DNA from 3 places in the Kitasatospora sp. NPDC089509 genome. Region 1 is predicted to be linked to each of the others. Evidence: riboswitches for the same ligand, from Rfam matches in the RefSeq annotation. Region 1 holds a riboswitch; each other region holds the start of a gene.
What was found. A riboswitch is a leader RNA that binds a small molecule or an ion and turns the genes downstream of it on or off. The one in region 1 is predicted to bind cyclic di-AMP.
Positions count from the first base shown of each region.

Region 2: it holds a riboswitch for cyclic di-AMP, as region 1 does, so the genes downstream of both, ACIP4P_RS34175 (transglycosylase family protein) here and ACIP4P_RS14435 (NlpC/P60 family protein) in region 1, are expected to answer to the same signal.
Region 3: it holds a riboswitch for cyclic di-AMP, as region 1 does, so the genes downstream of both, ACIP4P_RS36070 (M23 family metallopeptidase) here and ACIP4P_RS14435 (NlpC/P60 family protein) in region 1, are expected to answer to the same signal.

Region 1 covers NZ_JBIVHS010000005.1:494,436-503,905, forward strand. The annotation lists gene ACIP4P_RS14425 (NYN domain-containing protein) at 1-1,051, shown strand, start outside; gene ACIP4P_RS14430 (NlpC/P60 family protein) at 1,251-2,285, shown strand; cyclic di-AMP (ydaO/yuaA leader) riboswitch at 2,622-2,778, shown strand; gene ACIP4P_RS14435 (NlpC/P60 family protein) at 2,789-3,913, shown strand; gene ACIP4P_RS14440 (NlpC/P60 family protein) at 4,157-5,203, shown strand; gene ACIP4P_RS14445 (hypothetical protein) at 5,359-6,390, shown strand; gene ACIP4P_RS14450 (glycosyltransferase 87 family protein) at 6,421-7,797, opposite strand; gene ACIP4P_RS14455 (glycosyltransferase family 4 protein) at 8,009-9,145, shown strand; gene ACIP4P_RS14460 (AMP-dependent synthetase/ligase) at 9,216-9,470, opposite strand, start outside.
Region 2 covers NZ_JBIVHS010000022.1:150,814-160,283, forward strand. The annotation lists gene ACIP4P_RS34155 (sugar ABC transporter permease) at 1-174, shown strand, start outside; gene ACIP4P_RS34160 (glycoside hydrolase family 13 protein) at 230-1,927, shown strand; gene ACIP4P_RS34165 (LacI family DNA-binding transcriptional regulator) at 1,953-2,972, shown strand; gene ACIP4P_RS34170 (hypothetical protein) at 3,070-3,270, opposite strand; gene ACIP4P_RS34175 (transglycosylase family protein) at 3,483-4,808, opposite strand; cyclic di-AMP (ydaO/yuaA leader) riboswitch at 4,816-4,986, opposite strand; gene ACIP4P_RS34180 (hypothetical protein) at 5,454-6,401, opposite strand; gene ACIP4P_RS34185 (DUF397 domain-containing protein) at 6,971-7,234, shown strand; gene ACIP4P_RS34190 (ATP-binding protein) at 7,578-8,159, opposite strand; gene ACIP4P_RS34195 (helix-turn-helix transcriptional regulator) at 8,577-9,443, shown strand.
Region 3 covers NZ_JBIVHS010000025.1:102,830-112,299, forward strand. The annotation lists gene ACIP4P_RS36045 (sugar kinase) at 186-1,277, shown strand; gene ACIP4P_RS36050 (IclR family transcriptional regulator) at 1,315-2,064, shown strand; gene ACIP4P_RS36055 (RidA family protein) at 2,096-2,515, shown strand; gene ACIP4P_RS36060 (DUF2470 domain-containing protein) at 2,673-3,392, shown strand; gene ACIP4P_RS36065 (APC family permease) at 3,421-4,956, opposite strand; gene ACIP4P_RS36070 (M23 family metallopeptidase) at 5,338-5,952, opposite strand; cyclic di-AMP (ydaO/yuaA leader) riboswitch at 5,955-6,136, opposite strand; gene ACIP4P_RS36075 (MFS transporter) at 6,228-7,991, shown strand; gene purB (adenylosuccinate lyase) at 8,009-9,439, opposite strand.

The sequences.
Region 1 (9,470 bases):
CAGCGTCCCCGGCGCCGCCGATCCGATGGACGTCGCGGCCGCCGCCTACCTGGTGCGTTCGGCGGGCTGGAGCCGGCTGGTCGCCGAGGTGGGTGAGGAGGTCGAGCGGGCCGGTGCCGAGGACGCGGCGGCGGAGGCCACTCGGCTGGTGGAGAAGCTGCAGGCCGAGCTCGCCGAGGTGCGGGCCGCCGCGCGGGCGGACCTGGACCGGCAGCGGGCGGAGTCCGAGGGGGTCCGGCGGGAGGCCGAGTCGCTGCGCAAGAAGGTGCGGTCGCTGGAGAGCGACACCCGCCGGGCGCAGGCCGAGACCCGGCGGGTGTCCGGGGAGCTGGAGGCCGTGAAGGCGCAGGCCACGGGTGAGCGCAGTGCGGCCGAGGGCGAGGCCCGGCGGTTGCGGCACCGGGTGTCCGAGCTGGAGAACGCGGTCGAGCAGGGCCGCCGCTCGGCCCGGGAGGGGCGCAGCGTCGAGGACATGCGGCTGCGGCTGCTGCTGGACACCGTGCTGCAGTCGGCGCAGGGCCTGCAGCGCGAGCTGGCGCTGCCGGTCTCCCAGATCCGCCCGGCGGACCTGGTCGAGGCGGTGGTGCCGGGGGCGGCCTCGCCGCACGACGTGGCCCGGCGCGGCCTGGCCGACGACGATCCGGCGCTGCTGGACCAGCTCCTGGCGATCCCGCAGGTGCACCTGGTGGTGGACGGCTACAACGTGACCAAGACCGGGTACCCGACGCTGCCGCTGGAGCAGCAGCGGATCCGGCTGCTGGGCGGACTGGCGATGCTGGCCCAGCGCACCCAGGCGGAGGTCACCTGTGTGTTCGACGGGCAGGACCTGGACGTCCCGGTCATCATGGCGCCGCCGCGCGGGGTGCGGGTACGGTTCAGCCGGACCGGGGAGACCGCGGACGAGCTGATCCGTCGTCTGGTCCGGGCCGAGCCCCAGGGCCGTCCGGTGGTGGTGGTGTCCACCGACCGGGAGATCGCGGAGGGCGTGCGGAAGGCGGGCGCGCGCCCGGTGGCCTCGGTGCTGCTGCTGAACCGGCTGGCCCGGCCCTGACCGGGGCCGGAGGGCGTGACGGCAGCTCAGTGCGGTGACCGCGGGGGTGTGCGGATCCGGTGAAGCCCGTGGGGGAACCGGAGTTCACGCCTTCGGGGGAGTGGCAAAACGGATAGATCTTCACTAGGGTCTGGCGTCAAACCTATTTTCCGGAATCTCACCTGATCAGGTGAGTCCGATGGAAGAAGGAGCCGGTCCCTTGGCCTCCCACCGCCGTCCCAAGCAGCCGAGCCGCGCGCGGGTCTCCGTGCTCACCGCGGCCGCTGCGACCGCGGTCGCCCTCTCCGCCCAGGTGGCCGCGCACGCCGCGCCGCAGCCGAACAAGTCGGACGTCAAGGCGCAGATCGACCAGCTCCAGCAGGAGCAGGAGCAGGCGGCCGAGAAGTACAACGGCGCCAAGGAGCGGGCCGACCAGCTCCGCAAGCAGGCCGACCAGCTGCAGGACCAGGTGGCCCGCAGCCAGGACCAGATGAGCCAGCTGCAGGTGGGCCTGGCCCAGGTCGCGGGCGAGCAGTACCGCACCGGCGGCATCGACCCCTCCGTCCAGCTGATGCTCTCCTCCGACCCGTCCGGCTACCTGGAGAAGGCGTCCAGCGTCCAGCAGGCCAGCGCCAGCCAGACCGAGGCGCTCAAGGGCCTGCTCGACCAGCAGCGCCGGCTGGACCAGGAGAAGGCCGAGGCGGCCGCCGTGCTGGCCTCGCTGGACTCCACCACCAAGGACCTGAACCAGGCCAAGTCGGACGTCAACACCAAGCTGAAGTCCGCCCAGGACCTGCTGAACTCGCTCAGCGCCGCCGACCGGGCCGCGCTGCGGGCCCAGCAGCAGCAGGACGACCGCGCCTCGCGCGGCAGCGACCGGGTCGACCTGAGCAACCTGCCGCCGGCCAGCGGCTACGCGGCGGTGGCCGTGGCGAAGGCGATGAGCAAGCAGGGCTCGCCGTACGTGTGGGGCGCCACCGGGTCGAGCACCTTCGACTGCTCCGGTCTGATGGTCTGGGCGTACGGCCAGGCCGGCGTCTCGCTGCCGCGCACCTCGCAGGAGCAGGGCCACATCGGGACCGCCGTCACGCTGGCCACGGCCCAGCCGGGCGACCTGGTGATCTACGGCGGGGACATGCACCACGTGGCGATGTACATCGGCAACGGCATGGTGGTCCACGCGCCGCACACCGGTGACGTGGTGAAGGTGATGAAGGCCGACGCGATGTCGATCAACACCATCCGCCGGATCTGACGGAACGACACGCCGCGAGCCCCGTTCCGACCCTGTGATCCGCGCCACCCTCCGATCGGGGGTGGCGCTTCGGGTTGGCCCGTTCAGCGGTCGAGCGATGAGACCTGATCAGCTTTGCGTACGGTGGCGATCACGATCAGTCATTTTCACAAAAGAACCTGGGTAATCTTCCGTCTTTTTTCTGACAAGGATTTGAACGGATCACGGTTCAGTTACTAGGGTCGTGCTCCGAACCACCGCACTGTCGATCACCCAGCCTGGGTGGCGGCGGTGGTTACCGCCGAGTTCGCGAAACAGCGGGGCAGGTCGAAGCGACTGCCCGACAGGGGAGCCCAGTAGTCGGGGGCGCTGCGGAGCGGAGCCGGGGAACCACACGTTCCTCCGGGGTGAATCGGCGCCAGGTCGGCCGCGCTAGTGGCCGGTGAGGCGTCGTAGGGCATGCTTCCGGCCCGAACCCGTCAGCTCACCCGGTAGGCGGACGTAGGAAGAAGGAGTCCGCCTTCGTGGCGTCCCATCGTCGTCCCAAGCCCGCCAGCCGCGCTCGTGTCTCGATCCTCACCGGCGTCGCCGCCGCGGCCGTCGCCCTCTCCGCGCAGTCCGGCGCGCACGCCGACCCGCAGCCGACCAAGGACCAGGTCAAGGAGCAGGTCGACCAGCTCAACGAGCAGGCCGAGCAGGCGACCGAGAAGTACAACGCCGCCCAGGAGAAGCAGCAGGAGCTGGAGAAGCAGGTCTCCGGCCTGCAGGACCAGGTGGCCCGGCAGCAGTCGCAGGTGACCGACCTGCAGGGCGGCCTCGCGGAGATCGCGGGCGAGCAGTACCGCAACGGGGGCATATCCCCGACCGTCCAGCTGATGTTCTCCTCCAGCCCGGACAACTTCCTGAACCAGGCCGGTGCGCTCAATCAGGCCGGCAGCACCCAGAAGAACCAGCTGAAGCAGCTCCAGGAGCAGCAGCGCAAGCTGGACCAGGACCGCACCGAGGCCCAGGGCAAGCTCGCCGAGCTGGAGTCCACCACCACCCAGCTGAAGGCCTCCAAGGACGAGGTCCAGAACAAGCTGAAGGCGGCCCAGGACCTGCTCAACACGCTGACCGAGCAGGAGCGCCAGGCCCTCAAGGCGGCCGAGGACAAGGCCGCCGCCGACGCCAAGGCCAAGGCGGACGCCGCCGCGAAGGCCGCCCAGCAGTCGGCCCCGGACCGCGCCTCGCGCGACAACAGCCGCAGCGACCTCGGCTCGGGCTCGACGTCCGCGCCGGTCAAGGTCGCCCCGGGCAGCTCGCACGGTGCCGCCGCACTGGCCGCCGCCGCCTCCAAGGTCGGCAGCCCGTACGTCTGGGGCGCCACCGGCCCCGGCTCCTTCGACTGCTCCGGCCTGATGGTCTGGGCGTTCAACCAGGCCGGCGTGTCGCTGCCGCGCACCTCGCAGGAGCAGGCCGGCGCCGGCACCCGGATCGGCTCGGACATCTCCCAGGCCCAGCCCGGCGACATGCTGATCTTCTACGGGGACGCCCACCACGTCGGCATCTACGCCGGTAACGGCCAGGTGCTGCACGCTCCCAAGCCGGGCGCCTCGGTCCGCTACGAGGCCGTCTCCAACATGCCGCTGGCTTCCATCGTTCGGGTCTGATCCGGACTCCGCCAGAACGCCGGCCAGGCTTTCCCGGGCCCGGCCCTCCGCCACGGAGGGCCGGGCCTGCGGCTTTTCCGGCGGCTCGGTCGAATGTCCGAATAGGGGTCAAATATTCGGGTCGGGAGGGGTTTGGACTCACTTGCCCGGACTCGCTAACCTCTGCCACCGGACTCCCGCTCGACGGCCGCCCATCGGGGCGCGGCCGCGGGGCCGCGCCGCAGGACTGGAGCCGCTGCCGCCATGGCCGTGCACCGACGTTCCCAACTGCTCGCACGTGCGCTGGTACTGACCGCGGCCGCCACCACGGCCCTGGGCGTGGCGACCGCCGGCAGCGCCCAGGCCGCCCCCGGGGCGCCGGACGCGCCCGACCGCAAGGACGTCAAGGCGCAGGTCGAGCAGCTGTACGACGAGGCCGAGCAGGCCTCGGAGAAGTACAACGCCGCCCAGGAGGCGCAGAAGCGGCTCCTCGGCGAGACCACCGTGCTGCAGGGCGAGGTCGCCGAGGGTCAGGAGCAGCTCAACGAGCTGCGCGGCGACCTGGCCACGGTGGCCGGGGCCGAGTACCGGGGCGGCGGGATGACCCAGACCGCCCAGCTGATGCTCTCCACCGACCCGGAGGGCTACCTCGCCCGGGCCCGCACCCTCGGCCAGGCCGCCGAGCGGCAGCAGGAGACGCTGCACGAGCTGGTCACCCGTCAGCGCCGGCTCGACCAGCGCCGCACCGAGACCGCGGCCAAGCTCGCCGAACTCGACCAGGCCCGCCGCTCGCTGGGCGAGAACAAGCAGCAGATCCAGCAGCGGCTGGCCAAGGCGCAGAAGCTGCTCAACAGCCTGGGCGCGGCGGAGCGGGTCCGGATGGTCGCCCAGGACGCCCGGGAGGCCGAGCAGCGCGCCACCCGGGGCACCGACCGGCTGGACCTCGGCAGCACCCCGGCCGCCTCCGAGCGCGGGGCGGCCGCGCTGGCCGCCGCCGTGCGGATGGTCGGTTCGCCGTACGTCTACGGATCCACCGGGCCCCGTGCCTTCGACTGCTCCGGTCTGATGTACTACAGCTGGCGGCAGGCCGGAGTGACCCTGCCGCGGACCTCGCAGGCCCAGGCGTACGCCGGGCAGCGGATCAGCCTCTCCGAAGCGCGACCGGGAGACCTGGTGATCTTCTACCGGGACATGCACCACGTCGGGATGTACGCCGGCGGCGGGGTGATGGTGCACGCCCCGTACCCGGGGGCCAAGGTCCGGTACGAGAGCGTCAACGCGATGCCGGTCTCGGGGGTGGTCCGGCTCTGAGCGCGACCCCGGAGCCGGTACCGATAGCACCGGCCCGCCGCACGCTGTCCCGGCGCGGTGCGCTGCTGCTGGCGGCCGGCGGGTTCGCCCAGCTGTCGCTGCCCCCGGCCGCCCCGGCGGCGCCGGCGCGGCAGCTCGCCGACCGGCGCGCCGAGGTGGCCGGGCTGCTGGCGGCCCGGGCGCGCTCGCTGCCCGAGTGGTCGGGGCTCACCGGGGCCGAGGCGTCGTACCGCAACCTGGTGCTGCCGTCGTCCGTCGCCGCCGACCGGCTGACCGTGGCCGCGGAGCTGGTGGTGCGGATCGCCGGGTACGACGAGTACCCGGTGGTGTACCCGCGCCGGATCGAGCTGGTCCGGGACGAGGGCGGCTGGCGGGTCGTGCACGAGGAGGGCACCGGCGGGCCGCCGGCGCTCTGGGACCTCGGCGCCGTCCGGACCGCCGCCGGCGCCCGGTGCCTGGTCCTCGGCCTCGCCGAGGGGCCCGACCCGGCGGGCCTGGTCCCGGTGGGGGACCGCGCGGTGCCGGCCGTCAGCGCGGTCTGGGGCGAGGCCTGGTCCGGTCGGCTGCTGCTCGAACTGCCCGCCACCGAGCCGCAGTTCGCCCGCCTGTTGGAGGCCGACCCGGCGGGTTGGGCGGGCCTGGCGGCGGTCACAGTGGCCGCCCCCGGTGCGCCGCTGCACACCCCGGCGGACCGGGTGGTGATCAACCCCGAGGCGTTCGGGAAGCTCAGCGACTTCGGCCGGCAGGTGGTGGTCACCCACGAGACCACCCATGTCGCGACCCGGGCCGACACCCGGGCCTGGACCCCGCTCTGGCTCTCCGAGGGCGTCGCCGACTGGACCGCCTACCGCGACTCCGGGCGCACCCCCCGGCAGATCGCCCCCGAGCTGGCCGGGGACGTCGCCGCCGGGAAGCTGCCCACCGCGCTGCCCGCCGACGCGGACTTCGCCGCGGGGGCCACCGGCATCGCCCAGGCCTACGAGCAGTCCTGGCTGGCCTGCGACCTGATCGCCCGCCGGTACGGCACCGGTCGGCTGGTCGCCTTCTACCGGGCGGTCGGCGCGGCCGACGGGCAGGGCGAGGACCGGGAGCAGCGCACCGACCGGCTGCTGCGTGCCGTCCTGGGCGTCGGACTGGCGGAGTTCACCCGGCTCTGGCTGGCCGACGTGGCGACTTTGAAGGGCTAGCTCTCGTTAGAGGGTCTCACAGAGCCGGGTTCAGTGGCCGTTCGCCGGCCGGGCGCCCGCCGGTTGGTCGATGCCGTCCAGCAGGTCCTGCTCGTAGGCGATGCCCGGGCGCACCGGGTAGGTGGAGGCGGGCGGCAGGGCCGGGGGCTCGGAGAGCACCACGGTGGGCGGCAGCGGCGCGGCGGCGGCGCGGGTGGAGCGCCAGAGCCGGATGCCGGAGAGCACGGCGGCGGTCAGCAGCAGCAGGTTGCGCAGGCCCAGCACGGTGATCGCCAGCGGTTCGCTGTTGAGCACCTGGGTGAACAGCGTCGGGAACTCCAGCAGGGTGAGCGGGCAGGCGAGCAGGATCAGCAGCGCCACCGGCCGCTGGCTGGTGCCGCGCACGGTCAGGCAGACCGCCGCCACGCCGATCAGCCAGACCAGGTACTGCGGGCTGATCACCCGGCTGGTCACCACGAAGATCAGCAGCGCGCACAGCGCCGCGTCGTACATGGTGGCCGCGTTGCGGCGGCGGGCGGTGAAGCGCCACAGCAGCAGCCAGAGGAAGCCCAGCACGGTGCCGGCCATCATCACCTTGCTGATCACGCCGACCCACGGCCCGAGCATCTCGGGGGAGCCGTAGTTCATGGTGACCTTGCCGTTCCAGCCCCCGGCCATCCGGGCGATGTGCAGCGGCAGCGCGCCGACCGACTCGACCTCGATGCCGCGCGCGCCCTGGAAGGCCAGGAAGCCGAAGGCGCCGTTCATGCCGGCCGCGAGCAGGAAGCCCACCGAGACGGCGGTGGCCGCGGCCAGCGTCCAGGCGCGGCGGGTGCGGCGGCCGGACGGCGTGCCGATCAGGCCCAGCAGCGGCCAGATCTTGACCACGCCGCCCAGGCCCAGCAGCAGCCCGCCGACCGCCGGGCGGCGGATCAGCGCGAGCAGGCCGGCCAGGGTGAGCGCGGTGACCAGGAGGTCGAAGCGGTTGTAGATCATCGGGCCGAGCAGCGGCACGGCGACCACCCACAGCCAGGCGCCGGTCAGGGTCCGGCCCCGGCGCAGCCCGGTGCGGATCAGCAGCGCGGCCGCGGCGGCGTCGGCGATCCCGCAGATCACCCAGAACGAGGTCAGGTACGACCAGGGCAGCAGGCCCGGCAGCAGGATCACCAGCGCGGCGCCGGGCGGGTACTGCCAGGTGACGTCGTCGAACGGGAAGGTGCCGGTCTGCAGCACGCCGTACCAGGCGTGGTAGATCATCCAGACGTCGGCGGTGACGTCGCCGCCGGGGGCCTTCAGCACGCCGGTCATCAGCAGCACCAGCAGGGTGCGGGTGGCCACCCAGGTCGCCCCGAGGGCGGCGAGCGCCCCGAGCGGGCGGCCGAGGCGGCCGCGCGAAGAACCGGACTCGGTGGCCGGGGCCAACTCCACTGCGCTCCTCGTTCGTCTCGACGTCCTCACCGGAGGCGTCGTACGGACGGACGCCCGGGCCGCCGCGTCCGCGGCCTAGGTACTAGGACTGACCCGGGGGTCAAACGGTTGCCGTACGCGGTTCCGTTCCCGGCGGGTCATGGTGTTGACCTATCGTACGGATCACCCAGCGGTACACCGAGCACCCCCCGACCGAGCGAGCCGTGGCCTGATGCACAGAACCTTGATCGTCACCAATGACTTCCCGCCCCGCCCGGGAGGCATCCAGGCCTTCGTGCACAACATGGCGGTCCGTCAGCCCCCCGGGAGCATCGTGGTGTACGCCTCGACCTGGCGGGACGGCTCGGAGGTGCGGCGCTTCGACGCCGAGCAGCCGTTCCCGGTGATCCGGGACCGGACGAAGGTGATGGTTCCCACACCGCGGGTGACCCGGCGGGCCGCCGAGATCCTGCGGGCGGAGCGGTGCGACTCGGTCTGGTTCGGCGCGGCCGCCCCGCTCGGCCTGATGGCGCCCGCGCTGCGCCGGGCCGGGGCCGGGCGGCTGCTCGGCATGACCCACGGGCACGAGGCCGCCTGGGCCCAGCTGCCCGGCTCCCGGCAGCTGCTGCGGCGGATCGGCGCGGGCACCGACGTGCTGACGTACCTGGGGGAGTACACCCGCTCGCGGATCGCCGCCGCGGTCGGGCCGCAGGCCGCGGCCCGGATGGTGCAGCTGCCGCCGGGCGTGGACGAGACGACCTTCCACCCCGGCTCCGGCGGCGCGGAGGTGCGCCGCCGGCTGGGGCTGGCGGACCGGCCGGTGGTGGTCTGCGTCTCCCGGCTGGTGCCGCGCAAGGGCCAGGACACCCTGATCGAGGCGATGCCGCAGATCCTGGCGGACGTGCCGGACGCGGTGCTGCTGATCGTCGGCGGCGGGCCGTACCGGGCGGACCTGGAGAAGCTCGCCGACGCCAAGGGCGTCCGGGCCTCGGTGCGCTTCACCGGCTCGGTGCCCTGGGAGGAGCTGCCCGCCCACTACGGGGCCGGGGACGTCTTCGCGATGCCCTGCCGGACCAGGCGCGGCGGGCTCGATGTGGAGGGGCTGGGGATCGTCTACCTGGAGGCCTCGGCGACCGGCCTGCCGGTGGTCGCGGGGGACTCCGGCGGGGCGCCGGACGCGGTGCTGGAGGGCGAGACCGGGTACGTGGTGCCGGGCGGCTCGGCCGGGGCGGCCGCGGAGCGGATCGTCCGGCTGCTCCGGGACGAGGAGCTGCGGCGGCGGCTCGGCGAGGCCGGGCGGCGCTGGGTGGAGCGCTCCTGGCGCTGGGACCTGCTGGCCGGGCGGCTGACCTCGCTGCTGGCGGGCTAAGGCCTGCCGGCGGGCCGGTGTACGGCGAAGGGCCCCGGGGGATCCCGGGGCCCTTCGCCGTACGCTCCGGTCACTTCTTGTAGAGCGCCTCGATCTCGGCGGCGAAGTCCTTCAGCACGACGTTGCGCTTGAGCTTCAGCGAGGGCGTCAGGTGGCCGCTCTCCTCGGAGAACTCGGTGTCCAGCAGGCGGAACTTCTTGACCGCCTCGGCGTGCGAGACGGCCGCGTTGCCGTCGTCCACCGCGGACTGCAGGGCGGCCAGCAGGTCCGGGTCGTCGGCGAGCTCGGCGACGGTGGCGGTGGCGGGCTTGCCGTTGAGCTCCTT
Region 2 (9,470 bases), on a different contig from region 1:
TCCGACAAGTACACGCTGGCCGTCGGCCTGCAGACCTTCGTCAGCGAGCACGACGCCCAGTGGAACCTGATGGCCGCCACCGCGGTGCTGATCGCGATCCCCTCCGCGGCCTTCTTCTACCTGGTGCAGCGCCACCTGGTCACCGGCCTGACCGCCGGTGCCTCCAAGTCGTGACGCCCAGCCACCTCCCAGCGCTTCTCGCTCCTCTAGTCCCCAAGGGATACCGTCCATGACCCAGAACCTGGCCGACACCTCCCGGCCCGCCGCCGACACCGCTCACGAGGCGAACGTCATGGCGTCCAGAGGCTGGTGGCGGGACGCGGTCATCTACCAGGTGTACCCGCGCAGCTTCGCCGACTCCAACGGGGACGGCATGGGCGACCTGCCCGGCATCCGCAGCCGCCTGCCGTACCTGCGGGACCTCGGCGTGGACGCCGTCTGGCTCTCCCCGTTCTACGCCTCGCCGCAGGCCGACGCCGGCTACGACGTCGCCGACTACCGCGCGGTGGACCCGATGTTCGGCACCCTGCTGGACGCCGACGCGCTGATCCGGGACGCCCACCAGCTGGGGCTGCGGATCATCGTCGACCTCGTCCCCAACCACTCCTCGGACCAGCACGAGTGGTTCCAGCGCGCCCTGCGCGAGGGCCCCGGCTCCCCGCTGCGCGACCGCTACCACTTCCGCCCCGGCAAGGGCGCGAACGGCGAACTGCCGCCCAACGACTGGGAGTCCATCTTCGGCGGCCCGGCCTGGACCCGCTCCGAGAACCCGGACGGCACCCCCGGCGACTGGTACCTGCACCTGTTCGCCCCGGAGCAGCCCGACTTCAACTGGGACAACCCGGCCGTCGCCGACGAGTTCCGCTCGATCCTGCGGTTCTGGCTGGACATGGGCGTGGACGGCTTCCGGATCGACGTCGCCCACGGCCTGGTCAAGGCCCCCGGCCTGCCCGACCTCGGCGGCGCCGACCAGCTCAAGCTGCTCGGCAACGACGTCATGCCGTTCTTCGACCAGGACGGCGTGCACGAGATCTACCGCAGCTGGCGCGGGATCCTCGACGAGTACCCGGGCCAGCGGATCGGCGTCGCCGAGGCCTGGACCCCGACCGTCCAGCGCACCGCCAACTACGTCCGTCCGGACGAGCTGCACCAGGCCTTCAACTTCCAGTACCTGGGCACCGATTGGGACGCCGCCGCGCTGCGCGAGGTGATCGACCTGTCGCTCGACTCGATGCGCCCGGTCGACGCCCCCACCACCTGGGTGCTGTCCAACCACGACGTCACCCGGCACGCCACCCGGTTCGCCAACGAGCCCGGCCTCGGCACCCAGATCCGCACCCCTGGCGACCGCGCGCTCGGCCTGCGCCGGGCCCGCGCCGCCACCCTGCTGATGCTCGCGCTGCCCGGCTCCGCGTACGTCTACCAGGGCGAGGAGCTCGGCCTGCCGGACGTCACCGACCTGCCGGACGAGGTCCGCCAGGACCCGTCCTTCTTCCGCCAGGCCGGCCAGGACGGCTACCGCGACGGCTGCCGGGTGCCGATCCCGTGGTCCGGCACCGAGGCCCCGTACGGCTTCGGGCCGGTCGCGGGCGGTCCGTCCTGGCTGCCGCAGCCGGCCGAGTGGGCCGGGCTGAGCGTCGAGGCGCAGACCGGCGACCCGTCCTCCACCCTGGAGCTCTACCGCAGCGCGCTGGCCGTCCGCCGGGCGCAGCCGGACCTCGGCGCCGGGACCGAGGTCGAGTGGCTGGACGGCCCCGAGGGCACCCTGGCCTTCCGGCGCGGCTCCTTCGTCTGCACGGTGAACACCACCAGCGAGCCGGTGCGGATCGCCGCCCCGGGCCGGCTGCTGCTCGCCTCCGCCGACCTCGTGGTCGAGGGCGGCGAGACGGTGCTCGCTCCGGACACCACCGGCTGGTGGGCGGTCTGACGTGGTTGCAATAGGCTCTGGGACCGTGACTACGGCGCGACTCTCAGACATCGCGGCACAGGCGGGGGTCAGCGAAGCCACCGTCTCCCGCGTGCTCAACGGCAAGGCGAACGTCTCCGCCGCCACCAGGCAGACCGTCCTGGCGGCGCTGGACGTGCTCGGCTACGAGCGGCCGACCCGGCTGCGCCAGCGCAGCGCCGGGCTGATCGGGCTGATCACACCGGAGTTGAGCAACCCGATCTTCCCCGCGCTGGCGCAGGTGATCGAGCAGGTGCTCAGCCGGCACGGGTTCACGCCGGTGCTCTGCACCCAGACCCCGGGCGGCTCCACCGAGGACGAACTGGTCGAGATGCTGGTGGACCGGGGCGTGGCGGGCATCGTCTTCGTCTCCGGACTGCACGCCGACTCCACGGCCGACCACGACCGCTACGCCCGACTGTCCGGGCGCGGGGTGCCGTTCGTGCTGATCAACGGCTACAGCGAGAAGATCGACGCGCCGTTCATCTCGCCGGACGACCGCTCCGCGATGTGGATGGCCGTCCAGCACCTGGCCGAACTCGGGCACGAGCGGATCGGCCTGGCGGTCGGGCAGCGGCGGTACGTGCCGGTGCTGCGCAAGATCGAGGGCTTCACGGCGGCGCTGCGCGAGGTGCTCGGGCTCGGTGCGGAGGAGGCCGAGGGGCTCGTCCACCACACGCTGTTCAGCGTGGAGGGCGGGCACGCCGCGGCCGGCGCGCTGCTCGACAAGGGCTGCACGGCGATCGTCTGCGGGAGCGACATGATGGCGCTCGGGGCGATCCGGGCGGTGCGCCAGCGCGGGCTGTCGGTGCCGCAGGACGTCTCGGTGGTCGGTTTCGACGACTCGCCGCTGATCGCCTTCACCGAGCCGCCGTTGACGACCATCCGGCAGCCGGTCGAGGCGATGGCGACGGCGGCGGTGGACGCCCTGCTGGAGGAGGTCGGCGGGAACGCCGCCCAGCGCGGGGAGTTCATGTTCCAGCCGGAGCTGGTGATGCGGGGGTCCACCGGGGCCTGCGCGCGCTGAGGCCGGTGGGTCGCGTCAACTGACGGGCCCCGGAGGGCGGTTGCCTTCCGGGGCCCGTTCGCGTGCGGTCCGGGTCAGCCCTCCTGGGTGGTCCGGCTCAGCCCTCCTGGGCGGTCGGGCGGTCGGTGCTGACCCGGTGGCCGTCGGCGGCGTCGCCGGTCCGGGTCCCGGTGCGGCGGCCGCGGGCCAGGTAGTCGCGGACCACCAGCTCGACGGCGTCCTGGGGGTTCTTGGTGCCGGAGAGCAGCATCGCGTCGATCGCGAGGTTCGCGTCGAGGGTGATGGTGACCTGGGCCATGGTGACTCCTCCTCGGGTGCAGAGCAGCAGCATGCCTGCCGGGGCGGGGTTTGACCATGCGGAGGCCGGTCTCCCGGGTACGCCGAAGCCCCGGGGAGAGCGACCAGACTCTTCCCGGGGCGGTCGGTGGACGGCTGACGACCGACAGCCGATGAAATCCGTCAGCTGTCAGTCGTCATCCGTCGGCTGTCGGCCGCACGCCGACCTCGGGCTCAGACCCGGCCGGCGAAGTCCGGGGCCCAGTTGGCGACGGTCTGGAGACGGACGCCCGAGCTCGGGTTGGCGGCCTCGACGTACTGGCCGTTGCCGATGTAGATGGCGACGTGGTAGACGCCGGAGTCCTGGCCGTTGTTCGACCAGAACAGCAGGTCACCCGGCTGCAGGCTGTCCAGCGAGACGTGGGTGCTGGCGGCGGCCTGGTCGGCGGCGACGCGCGGGACGCTGATGCCCGCGGCGCGCAGCGCGGCCTGGGTCAGGCCGGAGCAGTCCCAACCGCCGTTGCCGGTGCCGCCGTAGACGTACGCCTGGCCGACCTTCGACTGGGCGAAGGAGACCGCGGCGGCCATGCTGCCGGTGGCGGTCGGCGCCGGGGTCTGGGTCTGGGGAGCCGGCTTGGCGGCGGGCTTGGCCGGCTTCGAGGTGGACGGCTTGCTCTGGTCGATCGGCTTGGCGTTCACGGCACCGCCGTTCGAGGCCTGGCCGGACTTCTGCGAGCGGTCGAACCAGGTGAAGTCGGAACCGGACTTGGCGGTGCCGGAGGCCTGGCCGGCCTGGGCCGCGCCGCCGTCACCGAAGGTCAGCTGCTGACCCGGGTAGATGGTGTCCGGGCCTTCGGTCAGGGTGCCGCGGTTGAGCTCGTAGAGCCGCTGCCAGCCGCCCTGGACGTTGTGCTTGTCGGCGATCGTGGACAGCCAGTCGCCGTCGACGACGGTGTAGCCGCCGGCCTGGGCCTGCGCCTGGCGCTTCTGCGCCCAGGTGCTGTCGGCGGATCCGGTGGACGGGGTGGCGGACGCGGAGTCACCGGAGGCCTGCGCCTGGTCCTGGGCGGGCGCGGCCGGCTTGGCGGGCTTCGCGGCCTGGGAGCCGCCCTGGGCGGGCTTGGCGGCGGGCTTGCTGGCGGCACCGGTGGAGGCGCCGGCCGAGGTGTCGACGGATGCCGCGGCGCCGCCCTTGGTCAGCCCGGCCTGGACCGAGCAGACCGGCCAGGCGCCGGGGCCCTGCGAGGCGAGGACCTTCTCGGCGACGGCGATCTGCTGGTCCTTGGTGGCCTGGTTGGCCTGCGGGGCGTAGGCGGTGCCGCCGAAGGCGGCCCAGGTGCTGGAGGTGAACTGCAGGCCGCCGTAGAAGCCGTTGCCGGTGTTGATGCTCCAGTTGCCGGTGCTCTCGCACTGGGCGACCTTGTCCCAGGTGGAGACCGGGGCGGCGTTGGCGGTGCCGGTGGTGAGGCAGGGGACGGTGAGGCCGACGCCGGCGACGCCGAGGGCGGCGATGACGCGACGGGTGCGGCTGGACAGGCGGTTGCCGTTGGAAGGCAGCATGAAGACGCGGTCCTCTCCCACGCCTGCGAGGTGAGCTGTCGGATTCGGGCTGGAGTTGCCCGGCCGCGCTTCTGCGCGGCTTCACCCCTAGCCCTGGACCGTTTCCGGGAAATGGTCCGGGGCGACTTACCTGTGGTTCCCCCGCTCCTGCCGTGATGCGTTTTCGCGCTTGCCAGGACATCCGACGGCAGGACTCGGCGTCGCGGATGAACTGGGTCCGTGTGGTCACGAACGGGGAGCACGTTAAGCAGACTTAAGTTCAAACTGCAAATACCTGTGATGCGCATCACGGTTTAGTGTGGAATGCCAAATGAGCCGTAATTCATGATCGAAATTGATCATTTATCGGCAATGTCGCACTGGATTCCCATAACTGGCTCCGCCTCAGAAGTGAAGTGACGGAGTGTTGAAGCGCAATGGGGGCGTGCGGTCGAAGCGGGGGAGCGACGGCGGAGCCCGTGCGCGACAACGCGCGGGCTATTCATCGACAAAGGTGCCGGAAACGGACATTGCGCCGCATTGACCGCTTAACTCTCCTGCGGGGCAATCCGTGCACGCCGGAAGGGCCCGGAACGCGATCGTTCCGGGCCCTTCGGTGGTGCGGGGTGGCTGCGACGCCGTCGCGGGTGTGCGGACGGGCCTCCGTCAGCCCTCCACGGGCCCCTCGGCGGCCGCGTGGGCCCGCCGGGAGCCCTCCCCGGCGCCGACGGTGGCGGCGGCCTCCGCCTCGGCCTCGGCCAGCTCCTCGGCCGTCGGCGTCGGCAGGGCGGCCAGGTAGGTGGAGGCGATCAGCTGGCCGACGGCCGAGTAGGCGCCCAGCGGCGCGGCCGACGGGCAGCCGGTCTCCTCGGCGGCCGTGGCGAGCAGCTCGGAGTCCGCCTCCGGGCCGATCACCAGCGGGGCCAGTGCCGGACGCTGGGAGCCGGTCTCCTTGAGGTGGTTGACGGCCCCGGCGACCGAGCCGGGCACGTCGAGCGCCGCGGCGACGACCGGGACGGCCAGCCGGGCGGCCAGCAGCACGCCGGTGATCCCGGCCGCGGCGGCCGCCTCCTCGCCGCCGACGGTGGTCAGGACCACGCCGTCCGCGGCGGTCGCGATGGCGAACAGCCGGGCCCGGTCGGCCCGGGCCAGCCCGGCCTCGGACAGTCGCACGTGGACGGCCTCGGCGAGCAGCGGGTGCGGGCCCAGGGTGTCCGTGACGGTCGCGCCGTACTCAGCGGCGAGGGCGTGAAGCCCGGTCAGGAAGTCGTGCGGACCGGGCACCAGCGGCACCACGACGGGCGTCGGCAGTCCGGCCTCGGCGGCCGCCGCCAGCAGCTCCGCGACGGTGCGCTCCTCCGTGCTCCCGGTCTCGGCGCCGCCGGGCAGGTAGCCGACCGCGGCCTGGACGCCGGTGTGCTCGCTGCGGACGATCGAGAGCAACTCCTCGACGACCGAACGGGACTCGGGCCCCGCGGTCGCGGGTACGGCGAGCACCAGGGCCGGCGAGCCGGTGCGGATCTCGGGGCGCTCGGGGCGGCGGTGGCGCCCCCGCGCACGGGAACCTGGAGTGCGGACGGGCAGTGGCGCGCCCGGGATGGCTGCGGTGCTCATGCCGGAGATCGTAGGACATCGGCCCGTCAGGCCTGCAGTCGGCTGCCGTACGGGTTTCGGGTGGCCGTGGTGCGGAGGCCGTGTTCCTGCCGTCCGACTCCGGGCCGTTTGCCTACAATCCGGACATTCTTCGCTCAACGCCCGCACCAACCCCCGCAGTTGCCCTGACGTGTCCCGTGGGGCGACGCGTTGCATGAGAGACGCGTGAGATGTCTCACAGCCGGAGCCCGGACTCGCATCGGACTGACGGAGGGTCACGGAGGTGCGACTCCCGGCACTGGAAGATCAACATTCAGCGGGGGGTCGCTCACGGCCGGTTATGGACGACTCGTCGATTCAATCGGCTATGTCCGTTTACGTACCGTCAGGAGAAGGGTCCGTGAAGAGTTCGCGGCGACCGTAAAAAGCCCCGTGCACCTGCAATGTCCCGTGCTGATGCACGTGCACTACGGCTATCATCGCGTCAAGTGAGGCGTTGTACCGGGCCGGTACGGGGCCGGTCCGTTCGTTCGGCGGGTGCCGGGGGCGCCGCGCTGGACGACAACTCCGGAGCTCTTCGGGAGACTTCTATGCACGACTCGCAGGACACGCACGGCTCGAACCACACCTACAACGGGATGGCCGCCGCCGACCTCCAGGGGGTGGTCTGGCAGAAGAGCCGGCACAGCAACTCCCAGGGCAACTGCGTCGAGTTCGCGGCCCTTCCGGGCGGCGACGTCGCGATGCGCAACTCGCGCTTCCCGGACGGTCCGGCGCTCATCTACACCCGGGCCGAGATCGCCGCGCTGCTGCTGGGCGCCAAGGACGGGGAGTTCGACCACCTGGCGGTCTGACCGGCTGCCTGCTCCACCATCGGGGGGCCGTCGTGGGTGCTGACACCACGACGGCCTTTTTTGTCGTCCCCGACTCCGCTGCACCGGGGGCTGCTCCGGGGGCCGCTGCGGGCCGGGCGTGTCCGGGGGTGCTGGAGCGGGCGGCCGACGGCGCGGGGAGTCCGCGGCGGGGCCGGTGGCCGCCGTGGAGCGGCGGGAGCGGCGGCGGCGGTGCGAGCCGCGGGAGCCGCAGGGGTCGTGCGGGCCGCGGGAGCTGTCGGCCGGTCCGGAGCGGGGCCGGGCTGAAGGCCCCGGGGAGTGGTCCTCCCGGGTCGTCCCTCGGCCGGCCGTGCGCCGTGCGGCGCTAGGCCGAGCGCCGGTGCCGTCCACCGATGTCGACCCGTCCGTCCAGCGGGCGGCCGGTCGGCCCGCAGACGTCGAGTCCGCTGCCGTCGAGCCCGCCGCCGGCCGACTCCGCCTCGAACATGGCCCAGACCACCTTGCCGCTGCCCAGCGGGTGCCAGCCCCAGGAGCGGCTGAACGACTCCACCAGGTGCAGTCCGCGGCCGGATTCGGCGACGAAGTCCGCCTCCCGGGCCACCGGGCCGGTGCTGCTCGGATCGCTCACCGCGCAGACCACCTGGGGTGCGCGGTGCACCAGGCTTATTCGGATCGGAAGTCGCCCGTCCGCGGTCGGCTGTGTGGGAAAGTCGAACTCGCCCAGGGCGCCGCCCGACGGGTCGGGCCGTGCGCCGATCGCATGCCGGAGCGCGTTGGTCACGAGCTCCGAGGCGACCAGCGCGACGTCGTCGAACAGCTCCATCAGGCCCCAGCGCTGGAGAGCGGTCCGGGCGAAGTCGCGAGCGGTTCTCACGGCTTCGAAGCGAGGAGCGAGCGTGCAGGTGACCACATGGGGGTCAACTGCCAAAGCCGTACCGGTGCTCATGAAGAGCTCCTCCCATAAGGGGGCGGACACGGCTGGACCCGCCGGGGTCATGCCGGTCACCTCCGACTCGCTCGGCCGCTCGGCCGCCCCTTCGACCAGGCGCGCGCGCACTCGAACGCCCGATGGCGCGGGGACGCCGTCGGGTCGGTGCACGGAGTCACGCTCGGGGTCGACGCGGAGCCCGCGGGATTGCCAGGGATGTGCAGGTGCACGTGCACCATGGTGGTGTGCGCTCACTGCAGATGCAAGAGTCGATTCACGTGCAGTCGCACTATTGGCATATGCAAGCGCCGGATGCACGTGCATCCTGGTGTGCGGAGTGTGGAACTGATAGGAACATCCGTCAGTATCGGCACCGTGAGCGCTCAACTGATGGCAGACTGTGCGCTGTTTGCCCTAGGTGGAGGTTTCGACCGCATGACCACAGTTCAGCCGGGCGGCGGCTCGATGGTCCGCCGGATCCTCCTCGGCTCGCAGCTGCGTCGCCTGCGAGAGGCACGCGGCATCACCCGTGAGGATGCGGGCTACGCGATCCGCGCGTCCGAGTCCAAGATCAGTCGCATGGAGCTCGGCCGGGTCAGCTTCAAGGAGCGGGACGTCGCCGACCTGCTCAGTCTCTACGGCGTGGACGACGGCCTGGAGCGGGAAGCCCTGCTCGGGCTGGTCCGCGAGGCCAACAAGTCCGGTTGGTGGCACAGCTTCAACGACGTGCTGCCGGGCTGGTTCCAGACCTACGTCGGCCTGGAGGAGGCCGCCCAGCTGATCCGCACCTACGAGGTGCAGTTCATCCCCGGACTGCTGCAGTCCGAGGAGTACGCACGGGCGGTTTTCGGCCAGAGTCGGCCGGTCATCAGCGAGGAGGAGGTGGAGCGGCGGGTCAGCCTCCGGCTGCGCCGCCAGAAGCTGCTGACCGAGGGCACCAGCCCACGCCTGTGGGCGGTGATCGACGAGGCCGCGCTGCGTCGGCCGGTCGGCGGGCCCAAGGTGATGCGCGGCCAGGTGCAGTACCTGATCGACGTCGCCGAGCAGGCCAACGTGGTGATCCAGGTCATGCCGTTCCGGTTCGGCGCCCACGCGGGCGAGTCCGGGGCGTTCACGATCCTGCGCTTCCCGGAGCAGGACCTCGCGGACGTGGTCTACCTGGAGCAGCTCACCAGTGCGTTGTACCTGGACAAGCGCGACGACGTGGACGCGTACATCCAGGTCATGGAGCGGCTCTGCGTGGACAGTCTCACGCCGGAGCGCACGATAGACCTGCTCTCCTCGATCCTGAAGGAGCGCTGATCCCGGTGGGGTCCTGAACCGGATCCT
Region 3 (9,470 bases), on a different contig from region 1:
CGTCTTCCTCCATCCGCCGTGTTGCAACATATGCAACGAGGGTTGCACATGCTGGCACCACGGTTCTAGCATCGGCGCCGGATCACGGTCAACGGAGTCGAACCGGCAACGGGGTCGAACCGCCAACGGAGTCGAACCACCGTCAAGGGTCGACAGCCGGCCACCGCAGACGAGGAGCCCAGCAGATGCCGCGACCGGACAACCCGGGGCCGACCCGCCCCGGTCCTCCCCCGACGGCCGTGTGCGTGGGCGAGTCGATGGCCGTCCTGCTGCCCGACCGCCCGGGGCCGCTGGAGGCCGTGGAGAACTTCCGGCTGTCCGTCGGCGGCGCCGAGTCCAACGTGGCCGGGGCACTGGCGGCGCTCGGCGTGCCGACCGCCTGGCTCAGCCGGGTCGGCGACGACGGCTTCGGCCGCCGCCTGCTCGCCGAGGTCGCCGCCCGCGGCGTGGACGTCTCCGGCGTCACCGTCGACCCGCACCGCCCGACCGGCCTCTACCTCAAGGAGGTCGGCGGCGCCACCGGCCACCGGCACGACCTCGGCCCCGGGCGCAGCCGGCTGCACTACCACCGGCGCGGCTCCGCGGCCGCCGCGCTCTCCCCCGCCCTGCTCGCCGACCCGGCCGCCGCCCGACTGCTGGCGGGCGCCCGGCTGCTGCACCTGTCCGGCATCACCGCGGCGCTCTCCGACGGCTGCCTGGAACTGCTCCGCGCCCTGCTCGCCGACCGCCGCCCGGGGCGGCTGGTCAGCTTCGACCTCAACTGGCGCCCCGCGCTCTGGCGGGACCGCGACCCGGCCGTGCTGCCGCCCCTGCTGGACGCCGCCGACCTGCTGCTGCTCGGCGCCGACGAGGCCGAGGCCGCTTTCGGCACCGGTGACCCGGCCGAACTGCGCCGCCGCTTCCCCTCCCCCGCGACGGTGGTGGTCAAGGACGCCGCCCGGGTGGTCACCGCCCTGGGGCGGGACGGCACGGCGGTCGCCGAACCGGCGCTGACCGTCGACGTGGTCGAGGCCACCGGCGCGGGCGACGCCTTCGCCGCCGGGTACCTGGCCGGCACCCTGCACGGCCTGGACCAGCGCCGCCGGCTGCGGCTCGGGCACCTGGGCGCGGCCTGCGCGCTGACCGCCCCCGGCGACCAGGCCGAGCTGCCGCCCGCCCCGGTGGTCACCGCCCTGCTGGACGCCTCCCCCGCCGACTGGGCGGCCACCCGGGTCACCGCCCGGGGCATCACCTCCCCGGCCCTGCCCGCTCCGACCACCCCGGCCCGGGCAGAATGAGCCGCCACCCCAGCCACCCGACCGGAGCCAGAGGCCGATGAGCCAGACCGTCACCCGCGCCCTGCGCATCCTCGCCCAGCTCGGCGAGGGCGAGCGCTCCCTCGACCAGCTGGCCGAGGTCCTCGGCGTGCACAAGACCACCGTGCTCCGGCTGCTCCAGAGCCTGGAGGAGGAACGGTTCGTCTACCGCGACGCGGCCTACCGCTACCACCTCGGCGCGGGCCTGTTCGCCCTCTCCGGCCTGGCCCTGGAGCAGCGCGGCATCCGCCGGATCGCCGCCCCGCACCTCGCCGAGCTGAACTCCGCCACCGGCCAGACCGTGCACCTGGCGGCCTACGAGGGCGGTGAGGTGGTCTACATCGACAAGTACGACTCCCGCCACCCGGTCAGGATGTACTCCCGGATCGGTCTGCGGGCCGCCCTGCACAGCGCCGCGGTCTCCAAGGTGCTGCTGGCCGACCTCCCGCTGCCCGAGCGGCGCCGGGTGGTGGCCGGGATCGACTTCACCCCGCACACCGAACGCACCCTCACCACCCCCGAGGCGCTGCTCGCCGAGCTGGAGAAGGTCGCCGCCCAGGGCTGGGCGCAGGACCACGCCGAGCACGAGGCCTTCATCAACTGCGTCGCCGCCCCGATCCGGGACGCCAGCGGCCGGGTGATCGCCGCCGCCTCGATCTCCGTGCCCGACGTCCTCCTCCCGTACGAGCAGGTGCTGGACCTCCTCCCGCAGCTGCTCGCCACCACCCGCGCCGTCTCGGCCGACTGCGGCCGCCCCGAGCACAACTGACCCACCGTCAACCACGCACCGAAGGAACCCGATGTCCTCCGACAAGTCCGACAAGATCGAGATCCGCACCGACGGCGCCCCGGCCCCGGCCTGGATGTTCTCCCAGGGCGTCCGCAAGGGCCCGATCCTCCAGGTCTCCGGCCAGGGCCCGCAGGACCCGGCGACCGGCGAGTACCTCCACCACGGCGACGTGAAGGCCCAGACCCGCCGCACCCTGGAGAACGTCAAGGCCATCGTTGAGGCCAGCGGCGCCACCATCGAGGACGTGGTGATGTTCCGGGTCTACCTCACCAAGCGCGCGGACTTCCCGCTGATGAACGAGGTCTACGCCGAGTTCATCGACGAGAACATCAAGCCCGGCGGGGTGAAGCCGTGCCGCACCACGATCTTCGTCGAGCTGCCGCAGGAGCCGATGCTGGTGGAGATCGACGCCCAGGCCGTGGTCGCCTGACCCACCGCCGGGTGCCACGAGGGCCCGGACGCCACCGCGCGTCCGGGCCCTCGCCGCACCCGCCGCACCCCGTACACGCCGCACCCCGCTCCCCGTACTTGCCACACCCTCGCGCGGACATTAGGTTAGCCTCACCTAACCAACAGGAGGTCCGCCCATGAGCCACCCCACCGGCGACACCGAGGTGCCCGAGCCCACCACCGCCGACCGGGTCCACAGCCTGCTCAGCGCGACCTCCTCGCTCACCGTCCGCGCCCTCGGCGAGCGCCACGACCTGGACGCCCCCGTCTCCGTCCACGGCTCCCGGCTGCGCCTGTGCCTCCCGCTGGACGCCCCGCTCACCACGGCCGCCGCCGGTGCCACCGACGGCCTGGCCGTCGTCCTCGACGTCACCGACGTCTCCCCCGTCGCCGTGCGCCACCGCGTCCGCGCCCGGCTCACCCTGGCCGGCCGGCTGCACCTGGCCCACCTCGCCGACGACGGCCTCGGCGTGCACCTGCGGGTGGACGTCGCCCACGCCGTCCTGTCCACCCCGTACGGCACCAGCGCGCTCACCGCCGAGGACCTCGCCCACGCCGTCCCCGACCCGCTGGCCCGGCACGAGGCCGCCCTGCTCACCCACCTGGCCGACGACCACGCCGACGCCCTCGACCTGCTCACCCGGCTGCTCGACCCGGCCCTGCTCGCCGGCAACCCGGAGGTGCGCCCGCTGGCCCTGGACCGGCACGGCCTGGTCCTGCGCCTGGACCACCCGCACGGCCACCGCGACGTCCGCCTGGTCTTCCCCGAACCCGCCTGCGACACCGAGGACTTCGGCCACCGGATGCACGCCCTGCTGAGCGCCGCCGAGCACGGCCTGCCCGCCCACCGGCACTGAGCCCGCCGCCCACCCGGCACCGCCCCGCTCAGCGCTCCACCGCGTCCTCCAGCACGATCCGCCCCATCCGCGCGTACAGCTCCGGCCGAACCCGTCGCAGCACCAAGGCCGTTCCGATCCCGACCAGGAACACCCCGATCACCAGGTACGGGATCAGCCGGAACACCAGGGTGCCCGCCGCCGCCCCGGCCACCGCCCCCCGGTCGGCCACCAGCAGCGCCACCACCGCGCCCATCGCCACCCCGCCGACCAGCGGAGCGAGCAGGGTGCGGAACCAGTGCGCGGTCTCCGGGTGCCGCCGCTGCACGTGGAAGTACCCGACCACCGCGAAGGAGCACAGCGTCTGCACCACCAGGATCGCCATCGTCCCCAACAGCGCCAGCAGCGTGTACAGATGGACGTACGGATCCATCCCGGCCAGCAGGAACGCCAGCACCAGCCCGGCCGCGACCGCCGACTGCACGACCGAGGCGACGTACGGCGAGCCGTGCCGCGGATGGGTCCGGCCGAGCGCCGGGTGCAGCAGCCCCTCCCGCCCGATCGCGTACAAGTACCGTGCGGCGCACTGGTGGAAGGCCATCGCGCAGGCGAACGAGCCGGTGACGACCAGCCATTGGAACACCGTGACCGCCCAGGCCCCGAGGTGCTCGCCCAGCGGATCGAAGAACAGGCTGTTCCCGTCCTTGCCCGGCACCGCACCGCCCGCCACCGCGACGGCGTGCCCGACTCCGTTGCCGGACAGGATCATCCAGGAGACGAACACGTAGAACAGGCCGATCCCGACCACCGACACCATGGTCGCCCGCGGCACCACCCGCTTCGGGTCGCGCGACTCCTCCCCGTACATCGCGGTCGACTCGAAGCCCACCCAGGAGCAGAACGCGAAGACCAGGCCCACCCCGGCCGCCGCCGTGCCCGAACTGCCCACTCCCTTCAGCCCGTTCAGCGGACTCACGGCCCCGAGCACGATTCCGTCCGGCCCGCCGCCGGCGGCCAGCACGGCCAGCGAGACCGCGCCCAGCACCGCGATCTCCAGCAGCAGCGCCACCCCGAGCACCTTCGCCGTCAGATGCAGGTCGAACCAGGCCGTCACCCCGATCACCGTCAGCCCGACCAGCGCGTACCAGCCCCAGTCGAGGTCCACGCCCGCCTGCGAACGGACCAGCCCGCGCAGCGAGTAGGCGAAGAAGCCGATGACCGAGGCCTCGAAGACGATGTACGCCAGCAGCGCGAGCAGCCCCGACGCCATCCCGGCCACCCGGCCCAGCCCGTGCGAGACGTACCCGTAGAACGCCCCGGCGGCCGTGATGTGCCGGGCCATCGCCACGTACCCGACCGAGAAGACCGTGAGCACCACGGTCGCCAGGACGTACGCGGCGGGCGCCCCGGCCCCGTTGCCCTGCCCGATGATGATCGGCAGGTTCCCGGTCATCGCGGTGATCGGGGCGGCGGTGGCGACCGCCATGAACACCACGCCCGGCAGACCGACCGAGTCCGCCTTCAGCCGGTCGACCCCGTCCGACCCGACCCGCGGCCCGACCGCGTCCCCGCTCCGGACGGTCATCCGGCCTCCTCGTCCACCCGGGCGCGCCCGCCCGTCGGACCGGCCGGGCGCTGACTGCGGACAGGATCGCGCGGCGGGGCACGGCCCACGGAACCGCAGATCATCCGAAGAACCGGCGGAGTTGACGCCGCGTTCGAGCCGTCGAACGCGGTCCGGAAGCGCCGGGGACGCCGGAGCCGACGAGGACTCCGGACACGACGGTGGCCGGCCCCGGCCGCACGAGAGTTCTCGTACGGCCGGGGCCGGCCGTGGGCGTGACCCGCGCCCAGATCCACCGGTGCGGCGATCACCCGGTCGAGCGGTCACCCGACATGACCATCCCGGGTGGTCGATTCGCCCCGCACCAGCGGTGGTTCAGGAATCCCGGCGGGAGCCGGTGGTTCAGAGCGCGACGCCGTGCGCGCGCAGGTAGCTGACCGGGTTGATGTCCGAGCCGTAGTCCGGACCGGTCCGGACCTCGAAGTGCAGGTGCGGGCCGGTCACGTTGCCGGTCGCACCGGAGTAGCCGAGCTGCTGACCGGCGGCGACGGACTGACCGACCTTCACACCGATCGAGGAGAGGTGCGCGTACTGCGCGTACTTGCCGTCGGCGAGCTTGAGCTCGACCTCGTTGCCGTAGGCGCCGTCGTAGGCGGCCTTCACCACGACCCCGTTGGCGACGGCGCGCAGCGGGGTGCCGGTGGAGCAGACGAAGTCCTGGCCGGTGTGGTGGCCGGAGGCCCACATGGCGCCCGCCACCCCGTAGGCCTCGCCCAGCACCGGGGCGGCGAGCGGGGCGACGTAGCCGGAGGTGACGGCGGCCGGGACGACCGCGGCCGGAGCAGCGGCCGGGGCGACAGCGGCCGGGGCGGCCACGACGACGGCGGCCGGGGTGCTGGTCGCCTGGGCGTTCATCGCGGTCACGAGCGGCAGGACGAACGAGACGCCGGTGACGGCGGCGGCGATGCCGATGCGGGCGGCACGGGGCAGGGCGATACGACGAGCCTGTGCAGGCATGGAATTTTCCTCTCCGACGCCTGCGAGGTGAGCTGTCGGGTTCGGGCTGGAGTTGCCCGGCCGCATGCGCGGCTTCACCCCGAGCCGGTCCTGGTGGTCCGCGCTGTGAAAGCGCGAACTCCGGTCCGGCGACTTACCTGTGGGTCCCCCGCTCCTGCCGTACAGAGTTCGTTGCGAGCCACCGGGCAGCGGCAGGACTCGGCGTTCCACCCGGCGGATCCGTCCGGGCTGGCCGGGCGGTCGCTGAACTAAAACTCATCCGTTCGGGTGAAGCAATGTCGATCTCTCGAAACAGCGGCCGATCCCGCCCCCGCGGTCACCCTCCGCATGATCCGCCGTACGGTCCGTGCACGATCCGTTCACCCGGCGCCACTGATCCACGACCCTGCGCCGACCAGTGCAACACCGGGCGACCAGAGGAGCACCCACCGTCACCGACCGACACACCACCCGGTGACCCTTGTCACGTACACCCCCGTGGGCACAGGATTCGACCCGTGGCCACCTCTCACGCCGGCACCCTGCGCCTGGGCAGCGCACAGGGTCGCTGGGTCCTCCTCGCAACGGTGCTCGGCTCCAGCATGGCGATGCTCGACGGCACCGTGGTGAACGTCGCCCTGCCCCGGATCGGCGCCGACCTCGGCGCCACCCTCGCCTCCCTGCAATGGACCCTGAACGCCTATCTGCTCACCCTGGCGGGCCTGATCCTGCTCGGCGGCGCGCTCGGCGACCGCTACGGGCGGCGCCGGGTCTTCCTGATCGGCGTGGTCTGGTTCGCCGCCGCTTCGGCGGCCTGCGCCGCCGCCCCGACCATCCACGTGCTGATCGCCGCCCGCGCCGTCCAGGGCATCGGCGGGGCGCTGCTCACCCCGGGCTCGCTCGCGATGCTCCAGGCCGTCTTCCACCCGGACGACCGCTCGGCCGCGGTCGGCCTGTGGTCCGGCCTCGGCGGGGTGTCGGCGGCCGTCGGCCCCTTCCTCGGCGGCTGGCTGGTGGACGGCCCCGGCTGGCGCTGGATCTTCCTGCTGAACCTGCCGCTGGCCGCCGCCGTGATCGCGGTGACCTCCCGTTACGTCCCGGAGAGCCGGGACGAGTCCGCCGCCGGCCGCTTCGACGTGCCCGGCGCCCTGCTCGCCGCCCTCGCCCTCGGCGCGATCACCTACGCGCTCACCGCCGCCGGGGAGGGGCTGTCCCCCGCCGTCTGGGTCACCGGCGTGGCCGGTCTGCTGCTGGGCGCGGCCTTCGTGGCCGTGGAGCGGCGGGCGCCCGACCCGATGCTGCCGCTCGGGCTGTTCTCCTCCCGGCTGTTCACCACCGTGAACCTGGTCACCCTGTGCGTCTACGCGGCGTTCAGCGGGGTGTTCTTCCTGCTGGTGGTGCAGCTGCAGATCGTCGCCGGCTTCTCCCCGCTGGTCTCCGGCTTCGCGCTGGTGCCGATCACGGTGCTGATGCTGACCCTGTCCGCGCGCGCCGGGCGCCTCGGCAAGCGGATCGGCCCGCGCATCCCGCTCACCGTCGGCCCGCTGCTGTGCGCCGCCGGGGTGCTGCTGATGCTGCGCACCGGCCCCGGCTCCTCCTACTGGGCGGACGTGCTGCCGGCCGTCGCGGTGATGGGTTCCGGGATGACGCTGCTGGTCGCCCCGCTGACCGCCACCGTGCTGGCCGCCGTCGAGGTGCGGCACGCGGGCATCGCCAGCGGGGTGAACAACGCCGCCGCCCGCGCGGCCGGCCTGCTCGCGGTGGCCGCCCTCCCGGCACTGGCCGGGCTGAGCGGCGACGCCTACCGGGTGCCGGCCTCGGTGGACTCCGCCTTCCACACCGCGATGCTGATCTGCGCCGGACTGCTGGTCTGCGGCGGGCTGATCGCCTTCACCACCATCCGCGGCAACGTGCTCGCCCCCGAGGAGGAGCACCCGGTGGCCGAGCCGAACTGCGACTGGCCGTGCGCCACCACCACCCCGCCGCTCGACCCGGGCCGCCCCCGGACGCCCGAGGGCCCCGCCACCGGAACGGCGACGGGGCCCTCGTCGGACGACTGACCGACGCTGACGCTACGTCAGAGGATGTCGGCGGGCGCGTACTTGGCGGCCTCCGGGTAGGCCGCGGCAACGGCCTCCACCTGGCGGACCACCTCGGCGACCTGCGCCCCGGCCGCCCCGGTGAAGGACAGCCGGTCGGCCAGCAGCGCGTCCAGCGCGGCCCGGTCCAGCGGGATCCGCTCGTCGGCGGCGAGGCGGTCCAGCAGCTCGTTCTCCCGGGCGCCGGCGCGCATCGCCAGCGCGGAGGCGACGGCGTGCTCCTTGATGACCTCGTGCCCGGTCTCCCGGCCGACGCCCGCGCGCACCGCGCCCATCAGCACCTTGGTGGTGGCCAGGAACGGCAGGTAGCGGTCCAGCTCGGCCTCGATCACGGCCGGGAAGGCGCCGAACTCGTCCAGGACGGTCAGGAAGGTCTCCAGCAGGCCGTCGAAGGCGAAGAAGGCGTCCGGCAGCGCGACCCGGCGCACCACCGAGCAGGAGACGTCGCCCTCGTTCCACTGGTCACCGGCCAGCTCGCCGGTCATCGAGGCGTAACCGCGCAGGATGACGGCCAGGCCGTTGACGCGCTCGCAGGAGCGGGTGTTCATCTTGTGCGGCATCGCGGAGGAGCCGACCTGGCCCTCCTTGAAGCCCTCCGTCACCAGCTCGTGGCCGGCCATCAGGCGGATGGTCTTGGCCAGGCTGGACGGCGCGGCGGCCAGCTGGACGAGGGCGGTGAGCACCTCGAAGTCCAGCGAGCGCGGGTAGACCTGGCCGACGCTGGTCAGCACGGACTCGAAGCCGAGGTGGCCGGCGACCCGGCGCTCCAGCTCGGCCAGCTTCTCGGTGTCGCCGCCGAGCAGGTCCAGCATGTCCTGGGCGGTGCCGACCGGGCCCTTGATCCCGCGCAGCGGGTAGCGGGCGATCAGCTCCTCCAGCCGGCGGAAGGCGACCAGCAGCTCGTCGGTGATCGACGCGAAGCGCTTGCCCAGGGTGGTGGCCTGCGCGGCCACGTTGTGCGAGCGGCCGGCCATGACCAGCTCGGCGTGCTGGGCGGACAGGCCGGCCAGACGCACCAGGACGGCGACCGTACGGTCCCGGACGTGCTCCAGCGACTGGCGGATCTGCAGTTGCTCGACGTTCTCGGTCAGGTCCCGGGAGGTCATGCCCTTGTGGATCTGCTCGTGGCCGGCGAGGTCGCTGAACTCCTCGATCCGGGCCTTCACGTCGTGGCGGGTGATCCGCTCACGGGCGGCGATCGAGCCGAGGTCGACCTGGTCGATCACCCGCTCGTAGTCGGCCACGGCGGTCGCCGGAACCTCGACACCGAGGTCCTGCTGGGCCTTCAGGACGGCGAGCCACAGATGGCGCTCAAGGACCACCTTGTGCTCGGGGGACCACAGCTGGGCCAGGGTCGCCGAGGCGTACCGGGAGGCCAGGACATTGGGGATCTGGGGCTTCGCGCTCACGCTTCGCAAGAGTAACAGTCGAGGTCACGCC